Regions from separate parts of the Streptomyces sp. NPDC101151 genome, predicted to be linked through region 2. Evidence: riboswitches for the same ligand, from Rfam matches in the RefSeq annotation. Region 2 holds a riboswitch; each other region holds the start of a gene.
The links. Region 2 has a riboswitch for thiamine pyrophosphate ahead of thiO (glycine oxidase ThiO). Riboswitches for the same ligand answer to the same signal wherever they lie in the genome.
Positions count from the first base shown of each region.

Region 1 (10,041 bases), on a different contig from region 2:
CGGGCGGCTCCGGCCACGCCACCGCCCTCACCGACCTGCCCGTCGAGGCCTTCGCCGTGCTGGTCGGCTGGATCCTCACCGCGGTCGGGCTGGTCATCGCCTCCCCCGGCCTCACCCACCTCTGCGGACGCCTCCTCCAGTCGGTCCGTCCCGGCGCCCTCAGGCTGCTGGCCGGCCGGATCCTCATGGCGGAGGCCACCCGGATCGGCCGCCCCCTCGGCGTGGTCTGCGCGGTGGCGTCCGCCACCTACGCCCTGACCGCCCTGTACGGCGGACCCGCCCCCTCCTTCGGCCCCCTGACCACCCTCGGCGCGCTGGTGGTCACCGGAAGCACGGTGGCGACCCTGCTGACGGCGGCCGTCGAGGCCCGGCAGTGCCGCGCGGACACCACCGCCGCGCTGCTGCGCCTCGGCGCCCCTGCCACGATGCTGCGCAGTGCCGTCGCCCTCCGTGCGGCCGCCCTGCTCGCCGTGTTCGGCCCGCTCACCCTGGTGATCGCCAATCTGGCGGCGCTGCCGATGACCCGCTGAACCTCGTACGAAAACAATCTCCGGCCGCCGATGAGTTTTCCGGCGGCCCGGCGTCTACCCCGGCGAACGACAGCAAGCGTGCACGAACCCGAGGGAGAGACATGTACCAGCAGATGATCTTCGTGAACCTGGCCACCGACGACGTCGAGGCGTCGAAGAAGTTCTTCACGGAACTCGGCTACACCATCAACCCCCAGTTCAGCACCGACGACTGCGCCTGCGTCGTGATCAGCGACACGATCATCGCGATGCTGCTCGGCAAGCAGCGCTACGCCGGCTTCACCAAGAAGGAGATCGCCGACTCGACGAAGTCCAGCGAGGTGCTGCTGTGTCTGAGCGCCGAGAGCCGCGAGAAGGTCGACGAGCTGGTCGACCGGGCGATCGCGGCCGGTGGCACGGCGAGCGGTGAGACCCAGGACCACGGCTTCATGTACGGCCGCGCCTTCGACGACCTCGACGGCCACACCTGGGAGGTCATGTGGATGGACCCGGCAGCGGTTCAGGGCTGACCCCAGCGGGCCGAACACCCGTGCCTGGCATGGGCGGGTGCACCCGACACCCGCCCAGCCCGACCGTGCCGCCCACGACCGCGGGATCGGGTCGCTCGCCGGGTTCGACGAGGTCGTCGCCGAGCACGGCTCGCTCGCCCGGATCCGCCTCCGGGCCGTCGATCTGACGGACCGTACGAAGGCACCGCTCTTCCTCGACACCACCGGCGCCGTCTTCCTCGGCTGCCCGATGGGCCCCGAGGCAGCCGCCCGCATACGCTCGGCCGGCGCCCTGGTGTTGCCGCCGGTCCCGGGCTTCCCTTCGCCCCGTACCGCGGCTTCGTCCACACGTCCGACGAGTTGTTCGAGTCGCCGGAGGAGGGCTTCCAGACGACGCCGGACGCGCAGGCGTACGCCTGGTTCCAGCGCCACGGCCGACGGTGACGTCTTCGCCTCGATGCCGCGCGCGATCCATGACGACGCCGTCTCCGACGCCCTGGACGAACTCCTCGTCGACGCCCGCGTGGTGGGCGACGGGGGCGATGGGGGTACCTCCCGCGCGAGCTGGTTCGAGCGCGGGGGAGGGCGGCCACGCGACGGCCCGCGGTACGGCCGCGTACGCCGGAGCCGCCCGGCCGGGCCGCGAGCCGGCACGCGCCGGGTTCACGGTCACCGGCGGCGGACCCGGCGCGATGGAGGCGGCCGGCCTGGGCGCGTACGCCGCCCCCTTCACCGACGGCATGCTGGAGGAGGCGCTCGAACTCTCCGCCAGGACACCCTCGTTCCGGCCGTCGGGCACCGACCGGGCGCGGGCCGCCTTCGTGGTGCGCGAACGCCGGCCCGGCGGCGGGGCGTCGGTGGGCATCCGCACCTGGTTCTGCGGCCACGAGCCGCCGAACGCCGTCGCCACGCACATCGCCGAGTACTTCGCCGACGCCACCCGCGAGGACGGCCTGCCGGCCCGCTCCAGCGCCGGAGTGGTGTTCCTGCCGGGCGCCGCCGGCACCGTACGGGAGATATTCGACAACGCGACGCCGAACTCCTACGAGTCGCGGGGCGAGCACACCCCCATGGTGCTGGTGAACGAGGAGCACCGGACGCGGGAGCTGCCGACGTGGCCGCTTCTGCGGTCGTTGGCCCAGGGACGCGCGATGGAGTCCCGTATCGCCCCGGTTGACCGGATCGAGCAGGCTCCGGAGGCGTTGAAACGTCCGCGAGGTTAATAAGCAGGCAAAGCCAACGGCGGTCGGGGGCATATGCATTGACACTCCTTATGGAGCGCTTATAAACCTGTGAGTCTCTTGGGGGTGCTGGGACCTCACCTCATGCGTTGTCCCGTCTCCCCCTAAGCCCCCCCGCAGTTATGCACTCTGTAAAGGACAAACGTGTCCATAACTCGCCGCAGCGCGCGTCGTTCCGTGCGCATCCTGGGTGTAGCCTCCGCCTCCGCCGCGCTGGCCCTCGGTGTCGCCGGCCAGGCGCTCGCGTGCAACATCAGTGAGTTCTCCGCCGAAGCCACGTGCGACGGCAGCCAGGGCGTCATCGTCGTCACCGACGTGGACCGCTCGGGCACCCCCGCCACCATCACCGTGTTCTCGAAGACCGACGCCGGTGTCGAGACGCAGGTCGGCCAGCCGCAGGACGTCAAGGGCTCCGCCGAGGGCACCAAGGTGACCTTCCAGGAGGACTGGAAGCCCAACGCGACCTACCGCGTCCACGTCAAGGCCGGCAACCGGGTCGACGAGGACATCAAGCCCGACCTGGTGACCCCGTCCACCGCCTGCAAGAAGGAGGAGTCCCAGACTCCGACGCCGCCGGCCAGCCCGACTCCGAAGCCGTCGAAGTCGACCCCGGCCGCGACCCCGACCCCCTCGGACTCCGAGAGCAGCTCCGCCCCGGCGGGCACGTCGAGCAACGCACCGTCCCCGGCTGCCGATGACTCGAACCTCGCCGAGACCGGTGCGAACTCCAACACCGGTCTGATCGCCGGTGTCGCGGGTGCGCTGGTCGTCGTCGGCGGTGGCGCCGTCTACTTCGGCATGCGCCGCCGTGGAGCGAAGAGCGCCGGCTGACGCCGCACTTCGCACACCGCTCGTACACCGCTGCGGCCCGTCCCCGTATCCCCGGGGGACGGGCCGCAGCCGTGTTCAGCCGAAGGAGGCCCGCTCCAGCCAGAACTCCAGCAGCTCACGCTCGCCCAGCACCTCCAGGTCGGGGTGGTCCAGCGGCAACCGGCGGTAGAAGGCGAGCAGGAGCGGGGTGAGCGGGCCGCGCAGGGCGACGGTGGCCTTCTCGTGGCCGCGGCGCCAGCTCACCCCCTCCTCGCCCAGCTCGATCAGCCACTCGGCGTTCAGATCCGGGCCGGTGTCGGTGGCGTGCAGGTGGATGCTGCGGCCGGGGCCGCGCAGCTCCTCGGCGCCCCGGTCCGTCGTGTTCCGCTGCGCCCACTCCACCACCTGGAGCCATTCGTCCAGCGCGTCCGCCGCGATGTCGGGGGCGACCTCGTAGGGCAGCCCGGCCGTGAGCGTGGCGTCGGCCCGGTGCACGGTGATCTCGTTCGCCATGCGGCGGGCCCAGAAGCCGGCGCTGGGGCTCCCGGCCCAGCTCCACACCACGGTGTCGGGCCCGGCCTCACGCAGGGCGTCGACGACCAGCTCGCCGGTCTCCGCCAGCCACTTGTCCAGGGCCGCCGCGTCGCCCCGCTCCCCGGGTCCCGCAGCGAGCGGGACCCTCTCCTCCGGGATGTTCTCCTGCGCCCGGCTGCGCACCAGGGTGTCCACCCAGCGCAGGGCTCCGCCCATGTGGCGCACGAGGTCCTCCAGCGACCAGTCCGGGCAGGTCGGCACGGTGGCGGCGAGGTCCGTTCCGGAGGTCACCACGGCCCTCAACCGGCCCACCTGGTGGGCGATTTCGTCGCAGTAACGGTCATGTGCGAGCAAAGTCATGCCCTCACCCTAGGGCGCGCCGATCACCCGAGCACGACGATTTCCGCCCCGTCGAACGCGACCCCTGCCTCGGCCCCCACGTCCGGCGCGTCGCGGAGCGCGCAGGCCGCCTCAAGACGCGGGCCGCCGTCGCGGGGCCGGAGGCCGACGGCCACATGGGTGCCCCTGAAGGTGCGGGCGGCCACCGTGCACGGCAGCCCCTCGTCGGCCGCCACGAGTCGTACTCCGGCGGGCCGGACCAGGAGCGAGCGGTTGCCCTGGGGTGAGCCGTCGGGCACCGGCAGCTTGCCCCACGGGGTGTCCGCCGCCGCGTCCGCGACGGTCGCCGGGACCACGTTGTCGAAGCCGAGGAAGCGGGCCACGAACTCGTCCGCGGGCCGCTGCCAGACCTCCAGCGGAGTGCCGGACTGGGCGATCCGCCCGTCGCGCATCACCACCACCCGGTCGGCCAGCGCGAAGGCCTCGCCCTGATCGTGGGTGACCGCGAGCACCGTCGTACCCAACCGGCCGAAGAGTTCCCGGAGTTCGACCACCAGCCGTTCCCGCAGGGAGCGGTCCAGCTGGCCGAGCGGTTCGTCCAGCATGAGCAGCCGGGGCCGGGGCGCCAGCGCCCGGGCCAGGGCCACCCGCTGCTGCTCACCACCGGACAGCCCGGCCACGGCCCGCCGGGCGGCGCCCGGCAGCCCGACCAGCTCCAGCAACTGCTCCGTCTCGGCGTCCCGTCCGCTCTTCGGCACCCCGTGCATCCGCAGCCCGAAGGCCACGTTGCCGCCGACGTCCCGCTGCGGAAAGAGCTGGTGGTCCTGGAACATCAGCCCGACGCCCCGCCGGTGCGCCGGCACGCCGGCCTGGTCCCGGCCGTCGAGCAGCACCCGTCCCACGTCCAGGGGCTGCAGCCCGGCCACTGCCCTGAGCAGCGTCGACTTGCCGCTGCCGCTGGGGCCGAGCACACACACCACCTCGTGCTCGGCGATGTCGAGGTCGACCGCGTCGAGCACGGGCCGCCCGCCGAAGCGCACGGTCGCGGCCTCCAGGCTCAGCAGCATCAGAACTCCCCCGTCCGGTCGGTGCGCAGCCGCTCCAGGACCAGCAGCGCGGCGGCGCACACCGCCATCAGAATCGTCGACAGGGCCATCGCCTGCCCGTAGTTGAGGTCTCCGGGCCGGCTCAGCAGCCGGGCCACGGCGACCGGCAGCGTCGGGTTGTCGGGCCGGGCGATGAACACCGTCGCCCCGAACTCCCCGAGGGACACGGCGAACGCGAACCCGGCCGCGATCAGCAGCGCCCGCCGCACCAGCGGCAGATCGACCTCCCGCCACACCCGCCAGGGCGAGGCCCCGAGCACGGCGGCCGCCTCCCGCAGCCGTCCGTCCACCGCCCGCAGCACGGGCAGCATGGTCCGTACGACGAAGGGAGCGCCCACCAGCGCCTGGGCGAGCGGGACCAGGATCCAGGACTGCCTGAGATCCAGCGGGGGCTTGTCCAGCGCGATGAGGAAACCGAAGCCGACCGTCACGGCGGAGACGCCGAGCGGCAGCATGAGCAGCGCGTCGAAGCCGCGCACCAGCCGTCCCGCGTCCCGTCGGGCCAGCGCGGCGGCGGCAAGGCCCCCGATCAGCACGGCGATGGCGGTGGCGGCGACGGCGTACTCCAGCGAGGTCCACACGGCGTGCAGGGGCGCCACGAGGAAGGTGCCGCCGTCGGAATCGGTCAGCGCCCGGTAGTAGCCGAAGCCGGGCGCGTCCAGGGAGCGCTGTACCAGCACCGCGAGGGGCAGGACCAGCAGCAGGGCGATGGTCACGAGGACCCCGGCGAGCAGCGCCCACTGCCCGGCCCCGCGCGGCCGACGGGCGGTCACGGAGGCGTCCACCAGACGCAGCGCGGTCTCCCGCCGCCGTACCGTCCAGGCGTGCACGGCAAGGATCGCGCCCACCGCGACGAACTGGACGAGGGTGAGGACGGCGGCCGTGGACAGGTCGAAGACCTCGGAGGTCTGCCGGTAGATCTCCACCTCGAGGGTGGAGAACGTGGGCCCGCCGAGGATCTGCACCACGCCGAAGGAGGTGAAGGTGAACAGAAACACCATCAGCGAAGCCGCGGCAACGGCGGGTACGAGAGCGGGGAGCGTCACCTTCCGCCAGGCCCGCAGCGGGGACGCGCCGAGCATCCGGGCGGCCTGCTCCTGCCGGGGATCGAGCTGGGCCCACAGCCCGCCCACCGTGCGGACGACGACGGCGAAGTTGAAGAAGACATGCGCCAGCAGGATCGCCCACACCGTGGTGTCCAGACGTACGCCCCACAGGTCGTCCAGCAGTCCGCCGCGCCCGACCAGCGCCAGGAAGGCGGTTCCGACGACGACGGTCGGCAGCACGAACGGGACGGTGACGACGGCCCGCACCAGCTGCTTGCCCGGGAAGTCCAGGCGGGCAAAGACATAAGCGGCGGGCAGGGCGAGCAGCAGGGTGAGCGCGGTGGAGGCGAGTGCCTGCCAGGTGGTGAACCACAGCACATGCCGGAGGTCGGGCTGTGTGACGACCTCTGCCACCCGCCCGAACTGCCAGACACCGTCCGTCTTCAGCCCGCGCGCGACGATCGCGGCGACGGGCCAGGCGAAGAACACCGCGAAGAACGCGACGGGCAGGGCCATGAGTCCCAGCCGCGCCGCGTTCCCGCGCATGCGGCCCCTGGCTACTTCAGTACGAGCGACGTCCACGACTTGACCCACTGGTCACGGTTTGCGGCGATCTTGGCGGGCGCCAGGGTCTCGGGGTTCTTGGCCTGCGGGCCGTACTTCGTGAACTCCGGCGGCACCTGGGCGGCTTCCCGCACCGGGTAGACGAACATCTTGAGCGGCATGTCGTCCTGGAACTCCTTGGTGAGCAGGAAGTCGAGGAACGCCTTGCCGCCCTTGGTGTTCTTCGCGTTGCTCAGCAGTCCGGCGTACTCGGTCTGCCGGAAGCAGGTGCCGTACGACACCCCGGTCGGGGCGGTGCCGGGCCGCTTCTTGGCGTAGATCACCTCGGCGGGCGGGGAGGAGGCGTACGACACCACGAGCGGACGGTCGCCGCCCGCCTTCCTGCCCTCGGACGAGCCGGAGAACTCCTGGTAGTAGGCCTGCTCCCAGCCGTCGACGACCCTGACGCCGTTGGCCTTGAGCTTCTTCCAGTAGCCCTGCCAGCCCTCGTCGCCGTACTGCGCGGCGCTGCCGAGCAGGAAGCCGAGGCCGGGCGAGGAGGTGGCCGCGTTCTCGGTGACGAGGAGGTTCTTGTACTCGGGCTTGGCGAGGTCGGCGAAGGTCTGCGGCGGGGTCAGCTTGTGCTCGCTGAAGTAGGCCTTGTCGTAGTTGACGCAGATGTCGCCGGTGTCGACGGGCGTGACACGGTGCTTGGCCTGGTCGACCCGGTACTGCGGCAGGACCAGGTCGGTGCCCTTCGCCTCGTACGGCTGGAAGAGGCCGTTGTCGAGGGCCCTGGACAGCAGGGTGTTGTCGACACCGAAGAAGACGTCGCCCTGCGGGTTGTCCTTGGTCAGGATCGCCTTGTTGACGGCCTGCCCGGCGTCGCCGCCGGGCAGGACCTTGACCTTGTACCCGGACTGCTTCTCGAAGTCCTTGAGCACGTTCTTCGACACGGACCACGAGTCGTGGCTGACGAGGGTCACGGTCTTGGAGTCCGAGGACCCCGTGGCGTCCGTCGATCCGCAGCCGGTCAGGGCGGGCAGCGTGACGAGGCCGAGCCCGACCGCCACGGCCGCGAGGGTCTTGTTGTGCACTGGATGTCCTCCTGGGGTTGGCCAGGAAGAGACGCGGCCCTGCCCGGGCACCGCGAGGGAACCCGGGCAGGGCGCAACAGCTTGAGTGATGACCGAACTTCCTACCCAGAATGACCTGGGCGAGGTTCAGAGGGTCTGCGGCCCGGTTGCCGCACTCTCAGCGCTGTGGCGCTCCCCTGTCGGAATATGAAGTTGTACGTACGGGCTCAGGCTACCGCTCGGTGGCCGCCAGCTGGCCACAGGCCCCGTCGATCTCCTGCCCCCGGGTGTCCCGGACCGTGACCGGCACACCGTGGGCGGCGATCGCCTCCACGAAGGCCTTCTCGTCCTCGGGCCGCGAGGCGGTCCACTTCGATCCCGGAGTAGGGTTCAGCGGAATGAGGTTGACGTGCACGGGCTTGCCCTTGAGCAGCCGCCCGAGCCGGTCACCGCGCCAGGCCTGGTCGTTGATGTCGCGAATGAGGGCGTACTCGATGGAGAGCCTGCGCCCGGACTTCTCCGCGTACTCGAGCCCGGCGTCCAGCACCTCGCGCACCTTCCACCGCGTGTTCACGGGGACGAGGGTGTCGCGCAGCTCGTCGTCGGGGGCGTGCAGGGAGATCGCGAGCCGGCACTTGAAGCCCTCGTCGGAGAACCGGTGGATGGCGGGCACGAGCCCGACCGTCGACACGGTGATGCCGCGCTGCGAGAGCCCGAGCCCGTCCGGCGCGGGATCGGTGAGCGCCCGGATCGCACCGACGACCCGGTTGTAGTTGGCGAGCGGCTCCCCCATCCCCATGAAGACGATGTTGGACAGCCGCGCCGGCCCACCGGGGACCTCGCCGTCCCGCAGCGCCCGCATCCCGTCGACGATCTGATGGACGATCTCGGCGGTGGACAGATTCCGGTCGAGCCCCGCCTGCCCGGTCGCACAGAACGGGCAGTTCATCCCGCACCCGGCCTGCGAACTGATGCACATGGTGACCCGGTCCGGGTACCGCATCAGCACCGACTCCACGAGCGTGCCGTCGAACAGCCGCCACAGCGTCTTGCGGGTGGTGCCCTGGTCCGTCGACAGATGCCGTACGACGGTCATCAGCTCCGGGAGCAGCGCCTCGCGCAGTCTGTCCCGCGAGCCGGCCGGGATGTCGGTCCACTGCTCGGGGTCGTGCGCGTACCGCGCGAAGTAGTGCTGCGAGAGCTGCTTGGCACGAAACGGCTTCTCGCCGATCTCGGCCACGGCGTCCTTGCGCTGGGCGGGCGTGAGGTCGGCGAGGTGCCGCGGCGGCTTCTTGGCTCCGCGGGGGGCGACGAAAGTGAGTTCTCCGGGCTTAGGCATGGCTGTACCAGTGTCGCAGATCCAATTGGGTGGCCCGGGGCCCCGGCCCGGGACGGAGGTCATTGGCCGGTGGTCACTGCTCGTCCTGAGCCTGTCGAACGGCCGGGGGACAGCCCGGAGGCGGTGCGGGGACCGCCCGGAGGCGGTGCGGGGATCGCCCGGAGGCGGTGCGGGAGCGGCCCGGGGACGGCACGGCTCGCCCCTCCCCGCGAACACCCGCATCAGCAGCCACAGCCGCCCCGCGTGCCCTCGGCCGTCGACTGCCCGGTACCGGAAACCCGCTTGGCCGGGCTCCCGGGCCTCCCTACTCTGACGGCATGCCTCCCGCCAAGACCTCGTACGTCTGCCTGTCCTGCCGGGTCTCGTACAAGCAGTGCTACGACCCGTGGCGGGAGCGGATCTGTCCGCGCTGCGCGGGCGCGCTGAGGTACGCGGGCTCGGCCTTCGCCGCGCCCCGGAAGCGGGACCGGGCCGCCTGGCGGACGCTCACCGTCCTGCTGAACGCGGGCGTGGGTTTCCACAAGAGCTGTTGCGGCGGCCCCGGCTACCGCCCCCGTACCCGGCGCGAGATTCGCGAGCGGCTGATGTACGCCCGCCGTACCGGAGAGCCGGCCGAGACGGTGCTGAGCGGGGCCGACCTGCCATGACGGGTCCGCAGGCCCTGACCCGGCTCGTCCCGCCGCCGGAGCGGCCGATCGACGCGCACGGGGACTGGGCCGACGTGGAGGCACGGCTCGGGGTACGGCTGCCGGCAGACTACAAGCAGCTGGTCGAGAGGTACGGCCACGGCGAGTTCTGCGACTACCTGTATCTGCGGACACCGTTCGGGCCGGGCCCGCACAACGGCCTCCGGTACGACGACGGCCTGCTGGTCTGGGGCACCACGATGGACGCCGACCGGCTGTGCTGGCGCACCGAGGGGGACCCGGAGGAGTGGCCGGTGGTGGTCCGCGGATCCGGCGGCACCGGACGGGAGGAGTTCGCACCGG
Region 1 is NZ_JBIWPP010000011.1:142,346-152,386, reverse strand. Features, by position in the region: gene ACIRU3_RS22290 (hypothetical protein) at 1-530, shown strand, start outside; gene ACIRU3_RS22285 (VOC family protein) at 632-1,039, shown strand; partial or broken gene ACIRU3_RS22280 (LOG family protein) at 1,077-2,241, shown strand; gene ACIRU3_RS22275 (LAETG motif-containing sortase-dependent surface protein) at 2,404-3,090, shown strand; gene ACIRU3_RS22270 (maleylpyruvate isomerase family mycothiol-dependent enzyme) at 3,166-3,963, opposite strand; gene ACIRU3_RS22265 (ABC transporter ATP-binding protein) at 3,987-5,009, opposite strand; gene ACIRU3_RS22260 (ABC transporter permease) at 5,009-6,610, opposite strand; gene ACIRU3_RS22255 (thiamine ABC transporter substrate binding subunit) at 6,652-7,734, opposite strand; TPP riboswitch at 7,815-7,922, opposite strand; gene rlmN (23S rRNA (adenine(2503)-C(2))-methyltransferase RlmN) at 7,946-9,052, opposite strand; gene ACIRU3_RS22245 (deoxyxylulose-5-phosphate synthase) at 9,370-9,699, shown strand; gene ACIRU3_RS22240 (SMI1/KNR4 family protein) at 9,696-10,041, shown strand, end outside.
Region 1: it holds a riboswitch for thiamine pyrophosphate, as region 2 does, so the genes downstream of both, ACIRU3_RS22255 (thiamine ABC transporter substrate binding subunit) here and thiO (glycine oxidase ThiO) in region 2, are expected to answer to the same signal.

Region 2 (10,041 bases):
CCCAGTCCGCGGACCGCGGGTGCATCTCCGGGAACGCGGCGACGCCCACGCAGAAGTCGCCCGACTCCTTGATGAGCCGGACGAGCTCGGCCGCGTACGCCAGGCCCCGCGGGTGCGGGACCCAGTCGCCCATCGGGTCGCCGGGCGGGTCGCCGCGCACGGCGAGCATGTTGCGGATGCCCGCGTCCGCGTACTGGCCGATGATGTTGCGCAGCTCGGCGATGGAGTGGTCGACCGCGGTGAGGTGGGCGACGGGGGTGAGCGTCGTGTCGACGACGATCTGCTGGGTCTCCTTGACCGTGGTCGCGCGCGTGGAACCGCCCGCGCCGTAGGTGACGGAGACGAAGTCGGGGGCCATGGCCTCGACCCTCCGCAGCGCGTTCCACAGGTTCCGCTCGCCCTGGGGCGTCTTCGGCGCGTAGAACTCGAACGAGTACGTCGTCTTGCCGGTGGCGAGGATGTCGCGCACAGTGCGTGCGCGATCAGTCCTGGTGGATGCGGTTCCGAGGGCCATACCCGCAGGTTAGCCACGGGTGGGCGGTCTCCCAACCGGGCGCCGGAAATTTGCCCGAATTGTCGCCCTCCTGTCCACCCCTTGGACAGAAACCTGGACACACGCCCTGTCGGGCGGGCCCTAGGCCTGCCGCAGCCGCTTGGTGAACTCCGCCGCGGCGGCTCCCGGATCGTCGGCCTCGGTGATCGCACGCACCACGACCACCCGGCGGGCGCCCGCGTCCAGCACCTCGTCCAGATTGCCGAGATCGATGCCGCCGATGGCGAACCAGGGGCGGTCCGTGCCCAGGGCGGCTGTGTACCGGACCAGGTCGAGGCCCGGGGCGTGCCGGCCGGGCTTGGTGGGGGTGGGCCAGCAAGGGCCGGTGCAGAAGTAGTCCACGCCCTCCTGGCCGGCGGCCGCCGCGGCCTCGGACTCGGCGTGCGTGGAGCGGCCGATCAGGACGTCGGCGCCGAGGATCGCGCGGGCCGCGGGGACCGGGAGGTCGCCCTGGCCGAGGTGGAGCACATGGGCGGAGGCGGCGTGGGCGACGTCGGCCCGGTCGTTGACCGCCAGCAGCTTGCCGTGCCGGGCGCAGGCGTCGGCGAAGACCTCGAGGTGCTCCAGCTCCTCGGCGGCCTCCATGCCCTTGTCGCGCAACTGGACGATGTCGACACCGCCGGCCAGGACCGCGTCCAGGAACTCGGCGAGGTCGCCCTGCCTCCTGCGGGCGTCCGTGCAGAGGTAGAGGCGGGCGTCGGCGAGCCTGCTGCGGGCGGTGTCGGACATACGTGTGTCCCCCCTCGGTCGGTGTCATGGGTGGGCGAGCGGGTGGCGTACGGGCCGGGGCCCGGTACGCCACCCGTGGTGCGGGTCGGTTCAGACAGCGAGCGCCTGGGCGCGGCGCTTCACCTCCGTGCCGCGATTCTCACTCAAAGCCTGCGCGGGGGTCCCGGGCAGGGTCGGGTCGGGGGTGAAGAGCCACTCGATCATCTCTTCCACCGTGAAGCCGTCGTCCCTCAGGAGCGTCAGGGTCCCGGACAGGCCCTTGACGACCTTGTCCCCGTCGATGAAGGCGGCGGGGACGTACAGCGCCCGGTTCTCACCTCGGCGTACAGCGACGAGCTGGCCCTCCTTGACCAGCTGCCGCACACGCGTCACCTCGACGTCGAGCATCTCGGCGATGTCGGGGAGGGTGAGCCAGGCGGGGACGAGAGCATCGATCTTTGCGTCAATCTCGGTCACGGAACAAGCCTGCCATCTGCCACTGACAGTCGGAAGCCAGGGCGGTCCACCTGGGAGGACGCGTCCGGGGCCGCTCCGGCGGATCATGCCGGAATCCTGACGTCCGGCACGCACATCCGCTCTGGTGAGGCACCGTGGCCCGGAGCCGGCCCGAGCCGCCGGACACGCCTAACCGGCGGTGGCGTCCTTCAAGGGCCGTGCCGGGTCGGCCAGGGCCTCCGGATCCATACGGCGGCCGGTCTCGATCAGCCGTCGCCCCTGGGCCAGGTCGCGCGGTCTGCCCACGGCCAGCAGAGCGACCAGCCGGTCCTCGCGCAGCCAGCAGACCGACCAGGCCGGGCCCGCCGGGTCGCCGCGCCACACCAGGCGGTCGGCAGCGGGGTGGTGGCCGGCGTACTGGACGAACCGGCCGAACTGCTCGGACCAGAAGTACGGCACCGGGTCGTAGATCACGGGGATCTCGCCCAGGATGTTCGCGGCGACCGTGCGCGGACCCTGCAGGGCGTTGTCCCAGTGGTGGACCAGCAGCCGCACTCCGTACCGGCCCGAGGGGAAGGAGGCGCAGTCGCCGACCGCGTACACATCCGGGGCGGACGTGCGCAGGTGGGCGTCGGCCACCACCTCGCCGTGCGCGCCCAGCTCGATGCCGGAGCCGGCCAGCCAGGCGGTGGCGGGGCGCGCACCGATACCGACCACGACGGCGCCCGCGGGCAGCCGCGCGCCGTCGGCGAGCATCACCGCGCCGGGCTCGACGCGCTCCACGCGCGCGTGGGTGCGCAGCTCGGCACCGCTGTCGGCGTACCAGGCGGTCATGGGCGCGGCGACCTCGGCGGGCAGGGCGCCGGCCAGCGGCCGGTCCGCGGCCTCGACCACGGTCACGGCACAGCCGGCCTCGCGGGCGGCCGTGGCGAACTCGGCACCGATCCAGCCGGCGCCGACGACCACGATGTCGTGCTGCCGGGCGAGCACGGGCCGCAGCCGTTCGGCGTCGTCCAGGGTGCGCAGCAGGTGCACGCCGGGCACGCCCTCGGTGCCGGGCAGCCGGATCGGTTCGGCGCCGGTGGCGAGGACCAGCACGTCGTACGGGACGGGCCCGGCCTCGGTGTCCAGCTCATGGTCGCCGGGGCGCACGCCCAGCACCTCGCAGCCGAGCCGCAGTTCGATGCCGAGCGCGTCGAAGTCGACGTCGAAGGCGGAGCCCTCGGCCTTGCCGAGCAGCACGGCCTTGGACAGCGGCGGCCGGTCGTACGGCTGGTGGGGCTCGGCGCCGATCAGCGCGACCGTGCCCGTGAAGCCCTGTTCCCGCAGGGCGACCGCGGTCTGCACCCCGGCCATGCCCGCGCCGACGACGACCACGCGCCGCCCCTGTGACGTGCCCTGCTGCGCTGTCTGCTCGCTCACCCGATCACCATAGACAACTGACAAATCGTCAGTCAGCGGGCGTGCTCAGTGACCTGTTCCACAACGCTGGTCCCGGAGCCCGGTCGCGACTCCCACTCCCAGGTCTCTTCGAGCCGCACCCGCCCGTCCGGCAGGTCCACGACCGTCGACGCGCAGTGCCCCGAGGAGGTGGTCCCGTCGTGCCCCAGCTGCACGTACCGGAAGTCCAGCCGGTCGCCCTCCCGGGTGCCGACCAGACGGCCGCGCACGACGTCGCCGCCCGCGTACTCGGCCCAGATCTCGCCGTCCTGCTCGTGGTACGCGAAGCGGGTGCGGGTACCCACCTGACCTGGGGCCTGGTCCGCGACGGGGGCCAGGATCAGTCCGTCGAGCGAGCGGGCCATGGGCAGGGGCTCCCTTACGGGTGACGAGCGCTGCGGGCTAGGGTGGCCACCGTACAAGCACTCGCGGGAGCCCGGACGCACCGGGCTGAGAGGGAGGCTGGCGGCCTCCGACCGTACGAACCTGATCCGGGTCATGCCGGCGAAGGGAGGGGCTGGACGCCCATGTCGTCACGTACGTCCGACGTCCTCGTCATCGGGGGCGGAATCATAGGCCTGGTCACGGCCTGGCGGGCCGCGCAGCGCGGGCTCGCCACGACCGTGGTGGACCCCGAGCCCGGCGGCGGGGCCGCGCGGGTCGCGGCGGGGATGCTGGCCGCCGTCACGGAACTGCACTACGGCGAGGAGACACTGCTCGCCCTGAACCTGGAGTCCGCCCGCCGCTACCCGGACTTCGCCGCCGAACTGACCGGGCTGACCGGCCACGACCTCGGCTACCGCCGCTGCGGCACGCTCGCGGTCGCCCTCGATGCCGACGACCGTGCCCACCTGCGCGAACTGCATGCGCTTCAGCAGCGTTCGGGCCTGGAGTCGGAGTGGCTGTCCGGGCGGGAGTGCCGGCGCCTGGAGCCGATGCTCGCGCCCGGGGTGCGCGGCGGGCTGCGGGTCGACGGGGACCACCAGATCGACCCGAGGCGGCTGGCGTCGGCCCTGGTGGCCGCGTGCGAGCGGTCCGGGGTGGTGTTCCACCGGTCGTGGGCCGAACGGCTCGACGTCGTGCGGGACCGGGCCGCCGGGGTCACCACGGCGGACGGCACCGTGCTTGGCGCGGGACAGGTCGTGCTCGCGGGCGGCAGCCTGAGCGGGCGTCTCACCGGCGTCCCGGACGACGTGCTGCCGCCCGTGCGGCCGGTGAAGGGGCAGGTGCTGCGGCTGACCGTGCCGCGCCGGTACTCGCCCTTCCTGAGCCGCACCGTGCGGGCCGTGGTGCGCGGCAGCCATGTCTATCTGGTGCCCCGGGAGAACGGCGAGTTGGTCGTCGGCGCGACCAGCGAGGAGCTGGGCTGGGACACGACGGTGACCGCGGGGGGCGTGTACGAGCTGCTGCGCGACGCCCATGAGCTGGTGCCGGGGCTCACCGAGCTGCCGCTCACCGAGACCCGGGCCGGACTGCGCCCCGGCTCCCCCGACAACGCCCCGCTGCTCGGCCCGTCCGGGCTCGACGGACTGCTGCTGGCCACCGGGCACTACCGCAACGGGGTGCTTCTCACACCGGTCACCGGGGATGTGATGGCAGAGGTGCTGGTCGCCGGTGAGCTGCCGGAGTACGCCCGTCCGTTCTCGCCGAAGCGCTTCGGCGACGTCCTCATGGAGCAGTCCGCATGACCATCGCCGTCACCGTCTCCGTGAACGGGGAGCGCCACCAGGTCGCCCCGGGCACCGCTCTGGACGCCCTCGTGAAGACCCTCACCGCGGCACCCTCCGGGGTGGCCGCCGCCGTCAACGAAACCGTCGTCCCGCGCGCGCAGTGGGCGACCACGGCCCTCGCCGAGGGCGACCGCGTCGAAGTCCTCACCGCCGTCCAAGGAGGCTGACCCATGGCCGACGATCCCTTCGTCCTCGGCGGTGTGCCCCTCGGCTCCCGGCTGATCATGGGTACCGGCGGCGCGCCGAGCCTGGACGTGCTGGAGCGGGCGCTGACCGCCTCCGGCACCGAGCTGACCACCGTGGCGATGCGGCGGGTCAATCCCGAGGTCCACGGCTCGGTGCTGTCGGTGCTGGAGAAGCTGGGCATCCGGGTGCTGCCGAACACGGCGGGCTGTTTCACCGCCGGGGAGGCGGTGCTGACCGCCCGGCTGGCCCGGGAGGCGCTCGGCACCGATCTGATCAAGCTGGAGGTCATCGCCGACGAGCGGACGCTGCTGCCGGATCCGGTGGAGCTGCTGGATGCGGCGGAGACGCTGGTCGACGACGGCTTCACGGTGCTGCCGTACACCAACGACGATCCGGTGCTCGCGCGGAAACTGGAGGACGTGGGCTGTGCGGCGGTGATGCCGCTGGGCTCGCCGATCGGCTCCGGGCTCGGGATCCGCAACCCGCACAACTTCCAGCTGATCGTGGAGCACGCGCGCGTGCCGGTGATCCTGGACGCGGGGGCCGGTACGGCGTCGGACGTGGCGCTGGCGATGGAGCTGGGGTGTGCCGGTGTGATGCTCGCCTCGGCCGTCACGCGGGCGCAGGAGCCCGAGACGATGGCCGCCGCCATGAAGCACGCGGTGGAGGCGGGGCGGCTGGCGCGGCTGGCCGGACGGATCCCGCGCAGGCACTTCGCGGAGGCCTCCTCCCCCGCGGAGGGGCTCGCGCACCTGGATCCCGAGCGCCCTGCCTTCTAGGCCTGCCTTCTAGGCCTGCCTTCTAGGCCTGCCTTCTGGCCCTCCCGTCCGGTCGCACAAGAGTCACAGCTCTGCTGCATTCCGTCCCCTGAACGGCCGAGCGGGCGGGAGTGTCGTTCGTCCCTCGTACACTCGCCTGCGTGGATACGACCCTTCAGGACCCCCTTGTCGGGCAGGTGCTCGACGGCCGGTATCGCGTCGAGGCGCGGATCGCGGTCGGCGGGATGGCCACGGTCTACCGGGCCCTGGACACCCGCCTGGACCGCGTTCTCGCGCTCAAGGTGATGCACCCGACCCTGGCGGCCGACGGGTCGTTCGTCGAGCGGTTCATCCGGGAGGCCAAATCGGTCGCCCGGCTGGCCCACCCCAACGTGGTGCAGGTCTTCGACCAGGGCGCCGACGGGTCGTACGTGTACCTGGCGATGGAGTACATCGCCGGGTGCACCCTGCGGGACGTGCTGCGCGAGCGGGGCGCGCTGCAGCCGCGGGCCGCGCTGGACATTCTGGAGCCCGTCCTGGCCGCGCTGGGCGCCGCGCACCGGGCCGGGTTCGTGCACCGCGACATGAAGCCCGAGAACGTGCTGATAGGGGACGACGGGCGGGTCAAGGTCGCCGACTTCGGGCTCGTGCGGTCGGTGGACACCGTGACCAGCACGACGGGTGCCGTGCTCGGGACCGTGTCGTATCTCGCGCCCGAGCAGATCGAGCAGGGCACCGCCGACCCCCGCGTCGACGTGTACGCGTGCGGCGTCGTCCTCTACGAGATGCTGACGGGCGGCAAGCCGCACTCCGGGGAGTCCCCCGCGCAGGTGCTCTACAAGCACATCCACGAGGACGTGCCCCCGCCCTCGGCGCTCGTGCCGGGGCTGCCCCACGAGCTGGACCAGCTGGTCGCCTCGGCCGCCGCGCGCACCCCGGGCCACCGCCCGCAGGACGCGGCGGCGCTGCTCGGCCAGGTGCTGCAGGCGCGGTCCGGGCTCAGGGCGGAGCAGTTGGACGCCCTGCCGCCGCAGGCGCTGTCCGCGGAGCACGACATCGCCGAGGACCGTACGAGCGTCATACCCCGCTCGCTGACCGTGCCACGGCCCCTGCCCGTCAACGAGGAGGACGAGGCCGCGGTCGTCCAGCACACCAGCCGGCTGGAGAGCCCGCCCGCCCCGCCCCGGCGGCGGCCCGCGCGGCCCCGGCGCGGGCTGATCACCCTGATCGCCGCGGTCCTGGTGGTCTTCGGTGTCGGTGCCGGCGTCTGGTACATCAACTCCGGGCAGTTCACCAAGGTCCCGCCGCTGCTGACGAAGACCGAGGCGCAGGCGCGGGCTCGGCTGAACACGGCCGGGCTCGACGTCAAGCGGGTCAAGCTCGAGTTCAACGACACGGTGAAGCGCGGCCGGGTCATCAGCACCGACCCGGCGGCCGGGGCCCGGATCCGCAGCAACGACTCCGTGACCCTCGTCATCTCCCGCGGTCCCGAGATCGTGAAGGTGCCCGATCTGCAGGGCGTCCCGCTGGGCAAGGCGCAGGCACAGCTGAAGGCCGCCGGGCTGGAGCCGGGCATGGTCAGTCGCGCGTTCAACGACAGCGTCGACAAGGGCCAGGTGATCAGCACAGACCCGGAGGCGGGCATCAAACGGCACGCGGGCTCGGCGATCGCGCTGCTGGTCAGCAAGGGCAGCCCGATCGACGTACCGGACGTCACCGGCGATGACCTGGACGACGCCAAGCAGGAACTGGAGGACGCCGGCCTGAAGGTGGCCGTCTCCGCGGAGCAGGTCAACTCCGAGTACGACAAGGGCAAGGTGGCCCGGCAGACCCCGGCGGGCGACAGGCAGGCCGCCGAGGGCGACACGGTGACGCTGACGCTGTCCAAGGGCCCGGAGATGATCGAGGTGCCGGACGTGGTCGGGGACAGCGTCGACGACGCGCACGAGGCGCTGGAGGGCGCGGGTTTCAAGGTCGACGACGACCGCGGACTGCTCGGGCTGTTCGGGGACACGGTGAAGGAGCAGTCGGTCGAGGGTGGCGAGACGGCGCCCAAGGGTTCGACGATCACGATCACCATCCGCTGACGGAAGCGCCTGCGGGAGCACGCGACGGGAGCGCTCCGGGGACATGACACCCTGAACGGGTGAGCAGTCAACATTCCGGTGCCGCCCCCGGCCCTTCCCGCAATCCCGTGGGCGGCCACGTCCCCGTGGCCGGCGGTCTGAACTCCGTGGGCCTGTCGTACGCCCGTGATCTCAAGGCGGAGACCGTACAGATCTTCGTGGCCAATCCGCGCGGCTGGGCGACGCCGGCCGGCAACCCGCGGCAGGACGAGGAGTTCCGGGCGGCCTGCGCGGCGGGGTCGATCCCCGCGTACGTGCACGCCCCCTACCTGATCAACTTCGGCTCGCACACCGAGGCGACCGTGGAGAAGTCGGTGGAGTCGCTGCGGCACTCGCTGCGGCGCGGGCGCGAGATCGGCGCGCTGGGTGTCGTCGTGCACACGGGCAGCGCGACGGGCGGCCGGGAGCGGGCGGTGGCACTGAAGCAGGTGCGGGAACATCTGCTGCCCCTGCTGGACGAGCTGACCCATGACGACGACCCGTTCCTGCTGCTGGAGTCGACCGCCGGACAGGGCGCCTCGCTGTGCTCGCGCACCTGGGACTTCGGGCCGTACTTCGAGGCCCTGGACGCCCACCCGAAGCTGGGCGTCTGCCTGGACACCTGCCACATCTTCGCCGCCGGGCACGACCTGACCGGCCCGAGCGGTATGCATCAGACCCTCGACCTGCTGGTCGACACCGTCGGCGCGGGCCGGCTGAAGCTGATTCACGCCAACGACTCCAAGGACGTGGTCGGCGCACACAAGGACCGGCACGAGAACATCGGCGCCGGGCACATCGGCGAGGATCCGTTCCGGGCGTTGATGACCCACCCCGCGACCGAGGGCGTGCCGCTGATCATCGAGACCCCCGGCGGGAAGGAGGGGCACGCGGCGGATGTGGAGCGGCTGAAGAAGCTCCGGGATTCCTGAGCCCGTCCAGAGGTGACGGGAATACCCCCAGGGGGTATACGGTTCCTCGGTGGCAGGAACCACCGCCTGACATTGGGGGACCCATGGACCACTCGGCACACGCACACCAGCACGAGCAGCACTCCGTACACGAACAGCACGACCACGAGCAGCAGGGCCACGAGCACCACCAAGACCACGCGGCCGGCGCCGGCTGGCGGACGGCCGTCCAGGCCACCCTGCACTGCCTCACCGGCTGCGCCATCGGCGAGGTGCTGGGCATGGTCATCGGCACCGCGTTCGGATGGGGCAACCTGCCGACCACGCTGCTGGCGATCGCCCTGGCCTTCTTCTTCGGCTACTCGCTCACCCTGCGCGGGGTCCTGCGGGCCGGGGTCGACTTCCCCACGGCCTTCCGGGTGGCGCTGGCCGCGGACACCCTGTCCATCGCCGTGATGGAGCTGATCGACAACGGCGTGATCATGCTCTGGCCGTCCGCGAGGGACGCCATGCTGAGCGATGCGCTGTTCTGGATCTCACTGGTGATCTCGCTCGTGCTCGCCTTCGTGGTGACCACGCCGGTCAACAAGTGGACGATCGGGCGGGGCAAGGGGCACGCGGTGGTGCACCGCTACCACCACTGAGGCACCGGTCAGAGCTCGGGACCGTCCCCGGGCTCCTCCTGGTAGGAGTAGCGCTGCTCCCTCCAGGGGTCGCCGAGGTTGTGGTAGCCGCGCTCCTCCCAGAAGCCGCGGCGGTCGGCGGTCATGTACTCCACGCCCCGCACCCACTTGGGACCCTTCCAGGCATACAGGTGGGGGACGATCAGGCGGACCGGGAAGCCGTGCTCGGCGGTGAGGAGTTCACCGTCCTTGTGGGTGGCGAACATCGAGCGGTCGGAGGCGAAGTCCGACAGCCGCAGGTTCGAGCTGAATCCGTACTCAGCCCACACCATCACATGGGTGACGTCCGGCGCCGGCGGGGCCAGGTCCAGGATCGCGCGGGCCGGGATGCCGCCCCACTCCGCGCCGACCATGCTGAACTTCGTCACACAGTGCAGATCGGCCACCACGGTGGTGTACGGCAGGGCCGTGAACTCCTCATGGTTCCAGGTGCGCTTGTCACCGTCCGCGGTCATGCCGAAGACCCGGAACTCCCAGCGCTCGGGCCGGAACTTCGGCACGGGCCCGTAGT
Region 2 is NZ_JBIWPP010000006.1:1,200-11,240, reverse strand. Features, by position in the region: gene metF (methylenetetrahydrofolate reductase [NAD(P)H]) at 1-514, opposite strand, end outside; gene thiE (thiamine phosphate synthase) at 635-1,282, opposite strand; gene ACIRU3_RS13280 (Rv2175c family DNA-binding protein) at 1,373-1,738, opposite strand; gene ACIRU3_RS13275 (NAD(P)/FAD-dependent oxidoreductase) at 1,907-3,139, opposite strand; gene ACIRU3_RS13270 (hypothetical protein) at 3,172-3,522, opposite strand; TPP riboswitch at 3,576-3,687, shown strand; gene thiO (glycine oxidase ThiO) at 3,685-4,845, shown strand; gene thiS (sulfur carrier protein ThiS) at 4,842-5,054, shown strand; gene ACIRU3_RS13255 (thiazole synthase) at 5,058-5,852, shown strand; gene pknB (Stk1 family PASTA domain-containing Ser/Thr kinase) at 5,993-7,918, shown strand; gene ACIRU3_RS13245 (deoxyribonuclease IV) at 7,978-8,868, shown strand; gene ACIRU3_RS13240 (DUF4396 domain-containing protein) at 8,952-9,491, shown strand; gene ACIRU3_RS13235 (sulfite oxidase-like oxidoreductase) at 9,500-10,041, opposite strand, start outside.

Region 3 (10,041 bases), on a different contig from region 2:
GAACGACTGCTGCCCGCCGCCCACCGCTTGCAGGTCGAGATCGGGCGCCAACTGGGCTCGCTGATGCTCTCTATCAGTATCTGAAAACTCACTCCTTGTGATCTGCTGTGTACGTTCAGCAAGATTTGACCACGGTCGAGGGGATCAAACCCGGCCGGTCGATGTCATTTGACGGGGTAGGCGATGCGCGAATCCGTACAGGCAGAAGTCATGATGAGCTTTCTCGTGTCGGAGGAACTCTCCTTCCGCATCCCGGTGGAGTTGCGCTACGAGACCTGTGATCCCTATGCCGTGCGGCTGACCTTCCATCTGCCCGGCGATGCCCCGGTGACCTGGGCCTTCGGTCGTGAGCTGATGATCGACGGGGTCGGGCGGCCGTGCGGGGAGGGGGACGTGCACATCGCCCCCGTCGACTCCGAGGTGCTGGGCGAGGTGCTGATCCGGCTTCAGGTCGGTGGCGACCAGGCCCTGTTCCGCTCCTCGACGCCGCCGCTCGTGGCCTTCCTCGACCGTACGGACAAGCTCGTGCCGCTCGGCCAGGAGGCTGCGCTGGCCGACTTCGACGCCCACCTCGACGAGGCCCTGGACCGCATCCTGGCCGAGGAACAGAGCGCCGGCTGAAGCCTTACGGCAACGGGGCGCCAGGGCGCTCCGCCGTGCCGCGTGAGACTGTGCAGGAACGCTTCTCCGGCGGTTTTCCGGCCCTGGCCGGGCCGCTCACCGCTTCCGGCGCCGACCCCGGCCGCCGCGTGCCGCAGCGGGCTGGGCCCCGGCGGGGGCCGCCGTGTCCGGTCCCGGCCGGTCGGCCGACACCACCAGGGCGGCGAGGGCGGTGGTGACCGGGACGGAGGCGACCAGGCCGATCGAACCCACCAGCGTGCGCACGATCTCCTCGGCGACCAGCTCGCTGTTGGCCACCGTGCCCACGCTGCTCTGCGCGATCGAGAACAGCAGCAGCAACGGCAGCGCGGCTCCGGCGTACGCGAGGACAAGGGTATTGACCACCGAGGCGATGTGATCGCGGCCGATCCGGATGCCCGCCCGGTACAGCCCGCGCCAGCCCATCACCGGGTTGGCCTCGTGCAGCTCCCAGACCGCCGACGTCTGCGTCACCGTCACATCGTCCAGGACACCGAGGGAACCGATGATGACGCCGGCCAGCAGCAGGCCGCTCATGTCGATCGACGGATACAGGCCGTGGATCAGGCCGGTGTTGTCGTCCGTGTTGCCGGTGAGCGCGGCCCAGTCGATGAACTCCGAGCCGAGGACACCGATCAGCAGGAGGGAGACCAGCGTGCCGAGCACGGCGACCGATGTACGGGCCGACAGCCCATGGCACATGTAGAGCGCGATGAGCATGATCGCACTCGCCCCGACGACGGCCACCAGCAGCGGATTCGAACCCTGCAGGATCGCGGGCAGGATGAAGAGCGTCAGCACCAGGAAGCTCACGGCCAGCGCGACCAGCGCCATGACACCGCGCATCCGGCCCACCACCACGACGGCGAGCGCGAAGATCCCCGCGAGCAGTGCCATCGGGAACTTACGGTTCACATCGGTGACGGAGTACTGCAGCTCCTTCGGCGCCGAGGGCTCGTAGGCGACCACGACCTTCTCGCCCTGCCGCAACTGCCGCGACTGGTCCGGCTGCACGATCTCGGTGAACGTACGGCCCTCGTCCTTGCCGGTGTCGACCCGGACCGTCGCCTTCTTGCAGGTGCCCTTTGCCTCCTGCTGTGCCGAGTTGCCCTCCGCGGTGGAGGTGTCGCCGGTCGGGGCGTCCCCGGAGGCATTCACCGACTTGCAGCTCACCTCGACGACCTTGGCGACCGTCGCCTGCTGCGTCTGCCGGTCGAAGCCGACGCCGGTCCGCTCGTGGGACGGTGCTCCACCCGGCCAGAGCAGCACCAGGCCGACCACGACCGCCGCGGTGAACGGGATCAGGATCGCCGCGATGACCTTGCGCAGATGCTTCGAGACGGGCGCGGCAGGGCCATGGCTGTGGCTGTGACCGTGCGAGTGGCCATGCCCGCTGCCCGGACCCGGGCCGTGCCGGTGCCCGTTGCCGCCGTCGCCACGCGAGGCGTGGGCATGCCCGTCCCCGTGAGAATGCCCGGGAGCATGGCCGGTGCGCACCGGCCCGTGGTCGTGGTCGGCACCGCTGCTGCCGCGGGGGGCCTGACCGGGGCCGTCACCGTCTCCGTGGCCGTCATGGCCGTGTCCGCCGCCCTGTCCGGAGCCGCCTCCGCGCGGCGGCTCGGGTGGCGGGTACGGGTACTGCTCCATCGTGGTCACCGCCCGATCATCGCAAGAACGATAGGGGCCCTCTGTTCACCGCGCCCGAATTGACGCTAGCGTGGAGGCACCTTTGCACACGCGGGAGCTCGGAGCACCGGGCTGAGAGGGCGCTGACCTCCGTATTTGCGATGTTTCACGTGGAACGTGGTTTCACGGGAAACATCGACAGACGGAAACCGCTGCGTCGACCGCCGAACCTGTTACCGGGTAATGCCGGCGTAGGGAGTAGGTCTCATGACCAACAAGGACGCACGCACGCCTGCCTCCGTCCAGGACGACAAGTCCCAGGAGGCCGGGAAGTCCATCGGCTGGCACAAGGCGTACGTCGAGGGCACTCGCCCCGACCTGCACGTGCCCGTCCGCCAGGTGCACCTCACCAACGGGCAGTCGGTCACGCTGTACGACACATCGGGCCCGTACACCGATCCACACGTCGACACCGACGTCCGCAGGGGCCTGTCGCCGCTGCGCGAGAACTGGATCATCTCCCGCGGCGACACCGAGGAGTACGCGGGCCGTCCCGTCCGCCCCGAGGACGACGGGATCAAGCACACCTCGCCGCGCGGTGGGCTGCGCAACCTGGACGCGGTCTTCCCCGGGCGCCCGCGTCAGCCGCGCCGGGGCCGTGACGGCCAGGCGGTCACGCAGCTCGCCTACGCGCGCCGCGGCGAGATCACGCCCGAGATGGAGTACGTGGCCATCCGGGAGAACGTGTCTCCCGAGGTGGTCCGCGAGGAGATCGCCGCGGGGCGCGCGGTGCTGCCGGCCAACGTCAACCACCCGGAGATCGAGCCGATGATCATCGGCAAGCGGTTCCTGGTGAAGGTCAACGCCAACATCGGCAACTCCGCGGTGACGTCCTCCATCGAGGAGGAGGTCGAGAAGATGACCTGGGCGACCCGCTGGGGCGCCGACACGGTCATGGACCTCTCCACCGGCCGCAACATCCACACCACCCGCGAGTGGGTGCTGCGCAACTCCCCCGTCCCCATCGGCACGGTGCCGCTCTACCAGGCGCTGGAGAAGGTCGACGGCAAGGCCGAGGAACTGACCTGGGAGATCTACAAGGACACTGTCATCGAGCAGGCCGAGCAGGGCGTGGACTACATGACCGTCCACGCGGGCGTGCGCCTGCCGTATGTGCCGCTCACCGCCAACCGCAAGACTGGCATCGTCTCGCGCGGCGGCTCGATCATGGCCGCGTGGTGCCTGGCGCACCACAAGGAATCGTTCCTGTACGAGAACTTCGAGGAGCTGTGCGAGATCCTCGCCGCCTACGACGTCACGTACTCGCTGGGCGACGGCCTCAGGCCGGGCTCGATCGCGGACGCCAACGACGAGGCGCAGTTCGCCGAGTTGCGCACGCTCGGGGAACTCAACACGATCGCCAAGCGTTTCAACGTACAGACCATGATCGAGGGCCCGGGGCACGTCCCGATGCACAAGATCAAGGAGAACATCGACCTTCAGCAGGAGATCTGCGATGAAGCTCCGTTCTATACGCTCGGCCCGCTGACGACGGACATCGCGCCGGCGTACGACCACATCACCTCCGGCATCGGTGCCGCGATGATCGCCTGGTGGGGTACGGCGATGCTCTGCTACGTCACGCCCAAGGAGCACTTGGGCCTCCCCAACCGTGACGACGTCAAGACCGGTGTCATCACCTACAAGATCGCCGCCCACGCGGCCGACCTCGCCAAGGGGCACCCGGGCGCGCAGGAGTGGGACGACGCGCTGTCCGACGCCCGCTTCGAGTTCCGGTGGGAGGACCAGTTCAACCTCGCCCTGGACCCGGACACCGCACGGGAGTTCCACGACGAGACGCTGCCGGCCGAGCCCGCCAAGACGGCCCACTTCTGCTCCATGTGCGGGCCGAAGTTCTGCAGCATGAAGATTAGTCAAAGCATCACAGAGCGGTTCGGTGGTGCGGCGGCTGACGGGGCGTCGCCGGAGGAGGTCGCTGAGGGGATGCTCCAGAAGTCGAAGGAGTTTGCTGAGGCGGGGAGCCGGGTGTACCTGCCGATCGCGGACTGAGGCACACCTGTTGACGGTCCGTGCGGCCGGTCGGGGGAGATCCGACCCGGGCGCACGGACCGCCCCATCTTCCTGAAGCGAAGGGGCATGTACTGCTGGAGTCGACACTTTGCTAGATATGCAGTCTGCGTGGCCTTCCCCGATCCTGTTCGCCAGAGTTGGCTAGTTCTCAGTGGACCGGATGGGCCTCTGACGAGGGAAAACGAACCATATCGAATCCCTCTCCAAGAGATGGAGAGGCTCTTCTTGTCGACGCCTTCAGCCCAATGCAGCTTCGCCGAACTGGTTGTGGGGCCCTTGACTTTCCGGCCACTTCACCGCTGGCTTTGTTCACGAGTTGCTCGTGGGCAGGGCCACCGCGCCGTACCTGAGAGTCTGGGCCCCACTCGGCGGGGGCCCGGACGAGGTAGGTGACACTCAGAATGGAAGCTCGGGCTTGGTGGCGCCACGCTTGATCGTCATCACCTGCTCGTGGAAGTCACGCGAAGCAGCTTCGCGGGGGTATCGGGACCTGAGTTCCTTATCCAGCTCGTCAGCGACTAAAAAGCAGCGACGGGAGCGACTTCCGGTCCGCCTCCAGGGCCTTGGTCCCCATGCCGATGGCTTCTTCGATCTCACCCATGCGAGCGGCGGCGACTCCGAGTGTGAGGCGGGCTTCTGCGGCGCGCATGGGTGAGATCTCGGTGCCGTCGGGGCCGGTGCTGATGCGGATGCGCCGGCACTGGCCGGTGGACAGCGCGGGGTCAGGCGGTCAGGACGGTGACGACCCGGTTGGTCATGTCCTCGGCCGTGTTCAGCGGGGTCGGGGTGTAGGACAGGAGGAACCGGGTGGTCAGGTCGCGCGTGGCGAACATACGGGTGCGGTAGCCGTAGTTCTCGCCGGTCTTGCCCCAGAAGGTCACGCCGTTCACGGTGGCTGTCTGCAGGCCCATGCTGTAGCGGGCCGGGCTGCCGTCCAGCATGCGCACCGTGGCCGGTGGCAGGGTGAACAGCTTGTCCATCGCCTTCGGTGACAGCAAGGCTCCCGAGAACAGGGCTTGTTGGAAGCGGAAGAGATCGGCCGAGGTGGAAACCAGTTCGCCTTCGCCCCAGGAACTGGACGGGTTGTAGACCGTGGCATCACGCAGGGAGCCGTCGGTCAGGCGCAGATAGCCGTGGACGTGCGGGCCGTGCAGGCGCGGATCGTCACCCGGGAACAGGGTGCGGGTCAGGCCCAGCGGGCGCAGGATCCGGTCCGCGATTGCGTCGCCGTACCGTCGGCCGGTCATCTTCTCGAGGAGCAGGGCGAGCAGGACGTAGTTGATGCCCCGGTACTCCTGGCAGGTGCCCGGAGCGAATTTGAGGGGACTGCCGGTCACCGTCCGGACCCATTGCTGCGGGGTCCACCGGTCGAAGCGGTGTTGCAGGACGGCTTCCGGGGTGCCGAGGTCCGGCAGGCCCTGGTGGTCGGGCAGGCCGCTGGTGTGGTTCAGCAGCTGGGTCGCGGTGATGCGGCCGAAAGTGGGAGGAAGGCGGAGTCCTGGGAGGTAGCGGCCGATGGGGGCGTCGAGGTCGATGCGGTCCTGGGCCCAGAGTCGTAGAACGAGGGTGGCCACGAGCGACTTGGTGATGCTGCCCGCGCGGAAACCGTCGTCCGGGCGGACGTCTCGTCCACTGGTGAGGTCCGCCGCGCCCGCGGTGCCGTACCAGTGGGTGCTCCGGCACTCGACCAGTAGCTGGGCGGAGGTGGCGGGCGGATGGGAGAGGTCGCCGATCGCGGCCCGCAGCGCTGCGGTGTCCACCGGCGGCCGGAGGGCGGCGCGGTGAGGGCCGGCGGTCCGGGCCGTCGTCCGGGCCGCCGCTCGGGCGGTGGCGTTCGAGGATCCGAGCGTCAGTGTGGTGACGGCGCAGGCCCTCATGAGGGAGCGTCGGGAGAGGGAGTCCATGGGGGTCGATGCTGTCGGCGCCGAAGCGCGAAGACATCCGGGATGTCCCCCGATGAGACCCGGGCGGAGCCCCGAGGGGACACCCGCGGTGCGCGCTATGCGGCAGGTCCGCTTCCAGGACGCCTGTGGTCCTGGTGCGGGCGGGCCGGATGTCCGGCCGCGCCCCTGGCGGGGGCGCAAGCCGGGCTATTCCGGCTGGTGGTCCGGGCCGCCGAAGTCGGGGCTCGTGTAGTCCGGGCTGGTGAAGCTCGGGCGGCCGGAGGCAGAGCCGTCGTCGGGGCTGCTGAAGCCGGGCCGGTCGTAGCCGAGGCGCGGCATGCGGCTGGTCGGGGCCGACGGGGCCGTGCGGCGCAGGGCCGCCGTGCCGGGCTGGGCGAGCGCGTCCCGCAGGAACGGCAGGACGCCGCGCTCCAGCAGGGCCTCCCGCCAGGCCGCTCTGGCCCTGGCCACTTCCTCGCTCGCCGCTTCGTGGGCTTCGGCTTCCGCCGAGGCGCTGTTGCGCAGGGCCGTGAGCAGCAGCCCGACCGCGGCGACGAGGATAGCGGCCGCGGTCACGGCACCGAACACCCAGCCCGCGGTGAGCATGGTCTGGGCGAAGGCCTGGCCCGGGGCCAGCATTCTCAGGATGTAGCCGACGAGCAGGAAGATCGCCGCGGCGGTCCCGGCGAGGACGGGGGCCAGCACCGCGATCACGGCGATGGCACCCGCGCCGGTGGTCTCGGCGGCCTCGCCGAGGGTGGTGGCGAGCCCCATCGCGCCCGAAGCCGGCTCGGAACCGGAATCGCGGGCGGCCGAGGGGGTGGACGGCGCCGGGTGGCGCAGTTCCTCGCGGACCTTCACGTAGTGCTGGTACTCCGTCGTCGCGGCCGCCGTGATGAGTGCGGTGGCGTTGAGCGCCATGGTGCGCAGCTGTTCGGGGTTGAGCCGCTGTCCGACAGCGGCCAGTTCGGGTCGTTGTGGTGCGGAGCGCAGCGCCTCATCGAGGACCCGCGCGAATTCCTGGCGGTCCTCGTTCAGCAGGTGCTGCGGAACGCTGTTCATGTGCATCCCCCGATGCTCCGTAGGGCTTGGGGCTCGCACGCCGGCGAGCCGTCGGGCAGAAACGGAGGGGAGCCTGCTACGGATAAGCCGATGGTAGAGCCGTGACGGCACACGGTGACAGGGGGTTGCCGGAATTTACGTGCCGACCTGCGCGCATGCATTCGGGGTGCGTCTGCCCCGTAAACGCTCAGCCATCCAGGGGAAGTTGCTGGACCAGCAGCTTTCCGGCCATGGTCACGCCGCCGTCCATGGCGATGGCGAGTCCCCCGGCGTAGACGTGCGGTCCTTCGACGACGGGGCCGCTGCCCTCCTCGTCGTCCTCGGAGCCGACCTCGCCGAGCAGGTACGGAATGGGGCTGTGACCGTGAACGATGCGGGTGCCGCCGTACGTATCGAGCAGGGAGCGCACGGCGTCGGCGCCGCCCTCGTCGCGGAAGGAGAAGCGCTTGGTGAACTTGCGGAACAGGTCCCAGCACTCGTCCGCGTCGTTGCGGGTGAGCGTCTCGCGGACGGTGTCGTTGACCGCCTCGATCGAGTCGCCGTAGTCGAGGTAGGCGGTGGTGTCGGAGTGGACGAGCAGAAACCCGTCGACCTCCTCGACGGCGTCCAGGCGGGCCATCCACTGCAGGTGGTGGTCCTGGAGGCGGTCCATGTCGGTCTTCTGGCCGCCGTTGAGGAGCCAGGCCGCCTGGAAGGTGGCGGTGCCGGCGCCGGAGGTGACGGGGGTGTCGCCGAACCGCTTGGCGCCGAGCAGCAGCAGTTCGTGGTTGCCCATGAGGGCCTTGCAGTAGCCGCCGGCCGCGGCCGCCTCGGCGGACAGCCGCATCACCAGGTCGATGACGCCGATGCCGTCCGGGCCGCGGTCGGTGAAGTCGCCGAGGAACCACAGCCGGGCGGTGCCCGCGCACCACTGGCCGGAGGCGTCGATCAGCTCCTTCTCCCGCAGGGCGGCAACCAGTTCGTCCAGGTAGCCGTGGACGTCGCCGACCACGTACAGCGGGCCGGGCCCGGTGGTGGTCTGCGGGGCGGGGGCGGCGGCCACCGGCTCGACGGTGACCTGGAGCGTGTCGCCGCGGTTGATGACGGGCAGGTCGCGCTGGGTGGGTGTGTAGCCCTCGGGGTAGGCCTCGTCGACGGGCGGGAGGGTGTCACCGGGGTGGGTGTGGACGTACGGACCGGTCTCGTTGACGTACGCGGGCACCCGGAAGTCGCGCAACGTCGCCGTTCGCTCCGTCTCGGGTCCCTGACCGGCCCCCTGAGTCATCAGACCCCTCCACCATCACGCCGCAACTGCACCGCTTCGGACTGCCTGGTCGCAGCGGCCCGCGGTGTCGTGGGCCCATCATAGGAATGCGCGTCGCGCCGTGTGATGACCCAGGGGTGGTGAATCAGAGCAGGACTCCGGTTCACCGCGGCTTTCGCCCCGTTTGGGCAGGGGTTCGACCGGCTGTCCGTCATGCCTCGGCCGTGCGGCTTGACGGTCGACCGACCCGTTTGGGGGCGCGCGGCGCACGCAGTGAGGTGGCCGAGCCCTGACGGGTGGGCCCGCCACACCGTGCAGCCCGGTTCGGATCGCGCGCGGCGAGCCGTCCGGGAGTGCCCGGCGGGCGGCCATCGCGTGCCCGCGAGGCGCCCGCCCTGCCATCTCCCGGCTATCCCCCTTCCGGGGTCCGCGGCGGGCTGACGGTCGTACGCGGGGGCCGCCGCTGGGACGAGGTACGCACGATCAGTTCCGTCGGTATCACCTGCTCGACAGGTTGGTCCGACTCGAGGCCCTCGATGGCGTCGATGAGGAGCTGGACCACCGCCGTGCCGATCCGGCGCGGTTTCAGGGAGAGCGTGGTGACGGGCGGCTCGGTGTTGGCATACACCGTGGACTCGCTGCAGCACACCAGAAGCAGGTCGTCCGGGACGCGCAGGCCGTAGCGGCGGGCGGCGGCGAGCAGGTCGGTGCCGTTGGGGTCGAACAGGCCGTAGACGGCGTCCGGCCGGTCGGGCCGGGCGAGCAGCCGGTCGGCGGCGACGGCGCCCGCGCACGGGTCGTGCGCCGGGTAGGCCTCGTAGACCGGGTCCTGGCCGACGCGCTCGCACCAGCGCAAGTAGGCCGTGGTCGACAGATGGGTGTACGTGTCCGTCGTCGTGCCCGTGAGCAGGCCGATCCGGCGGGCGCCCGCGTCGGCGAGGTGGTCCAGGATGCCGAGGACGGCGGCCTCGTGGTCGTTGTCGACCCATGCGGTGACCGGGAGCGAGCCGGCCGGGCGGCCGTCGGAGACGACCGGCAGGCCCTGCCGGACGAGTTCGCTGACCACCGGGTCCTGGTCGGAGGGGTCGATGACGACCGTGCCGTCCAGCGCCACGTTGGACCACACGTCATGGCGGGAGGTCGCGGGCAGGATGACCAGAGCATAGCCACGGGCGAGCGCGGCCGAGGTGGCGGCGCGCGCCATCTCGGCGAAGTACGCGAACTCCGTGAAGGTGAAAGGTTCATCCCCGTACGTCGTCACGGTCAGGCCGATCAGACCCGACTTGCCGGTACGGAGGGTGCGGGCGGCGGCCGAGGGGCGATACCCCAGCCGGTCGGCGACCTCGCGGACGTGGCGGCGGGTGGCATCTGGGAGCCTGCCCTTGCCGTTGAGGGCGTCGGACACGGTCGTGATGGAGACCCCGGCGGCGGCGGCCACGTCTCTGATGCCCGCCCGGCCCGGCCGACTGCCTCGACGTGAGGTTTCCGCGCGGCTCA
Region 3 is NZ_JBIWPP010000005.1:255,729-265,769, forward strand. Features, by position in the region: gene ACIRU3_RS12030 (IclR family transcriptional regulator) at 1-84, shown strand, start outside; gene ACIRU3_RS12035 (SsgA family sporulation/cell division regulator) at 184-621, shown strand; gene ACIRU3_RS12040 (YibE/F family protein) at 718-2,286, opposite strand; TPP riboswitch at 2,367-2,540, shown strand; gene thiC (phosphomethylpyrimidine synthase ThiC) at 2,533-4,335, shown strand; gene ACIRU3_RS12050 (serine hydrolase domain-containing protein) at 5,079-6,260, opposite strand; gene ACIRU3_RS12055 (hypothetical protein) at 6,447-7,307, opposite strand; gene ACIRU3_RS12060 (metallophosphoesterase) at 7,489-8,565, opposite strand; gene ACIRU3_RS12065 (LacI family DNA-binding transcriptional regulator) at 8,954-10,041, opposite strand, start outside.
Region 3: it holds a riboswitch for thiamine pyrophosphate, as region 2 does, so the genes downstream of both, thiC (phosphomethylpyrimidine synthase ThiC) here and thiO (glycine oxidase ThiO) in region 2, are expected to answer to the same signal.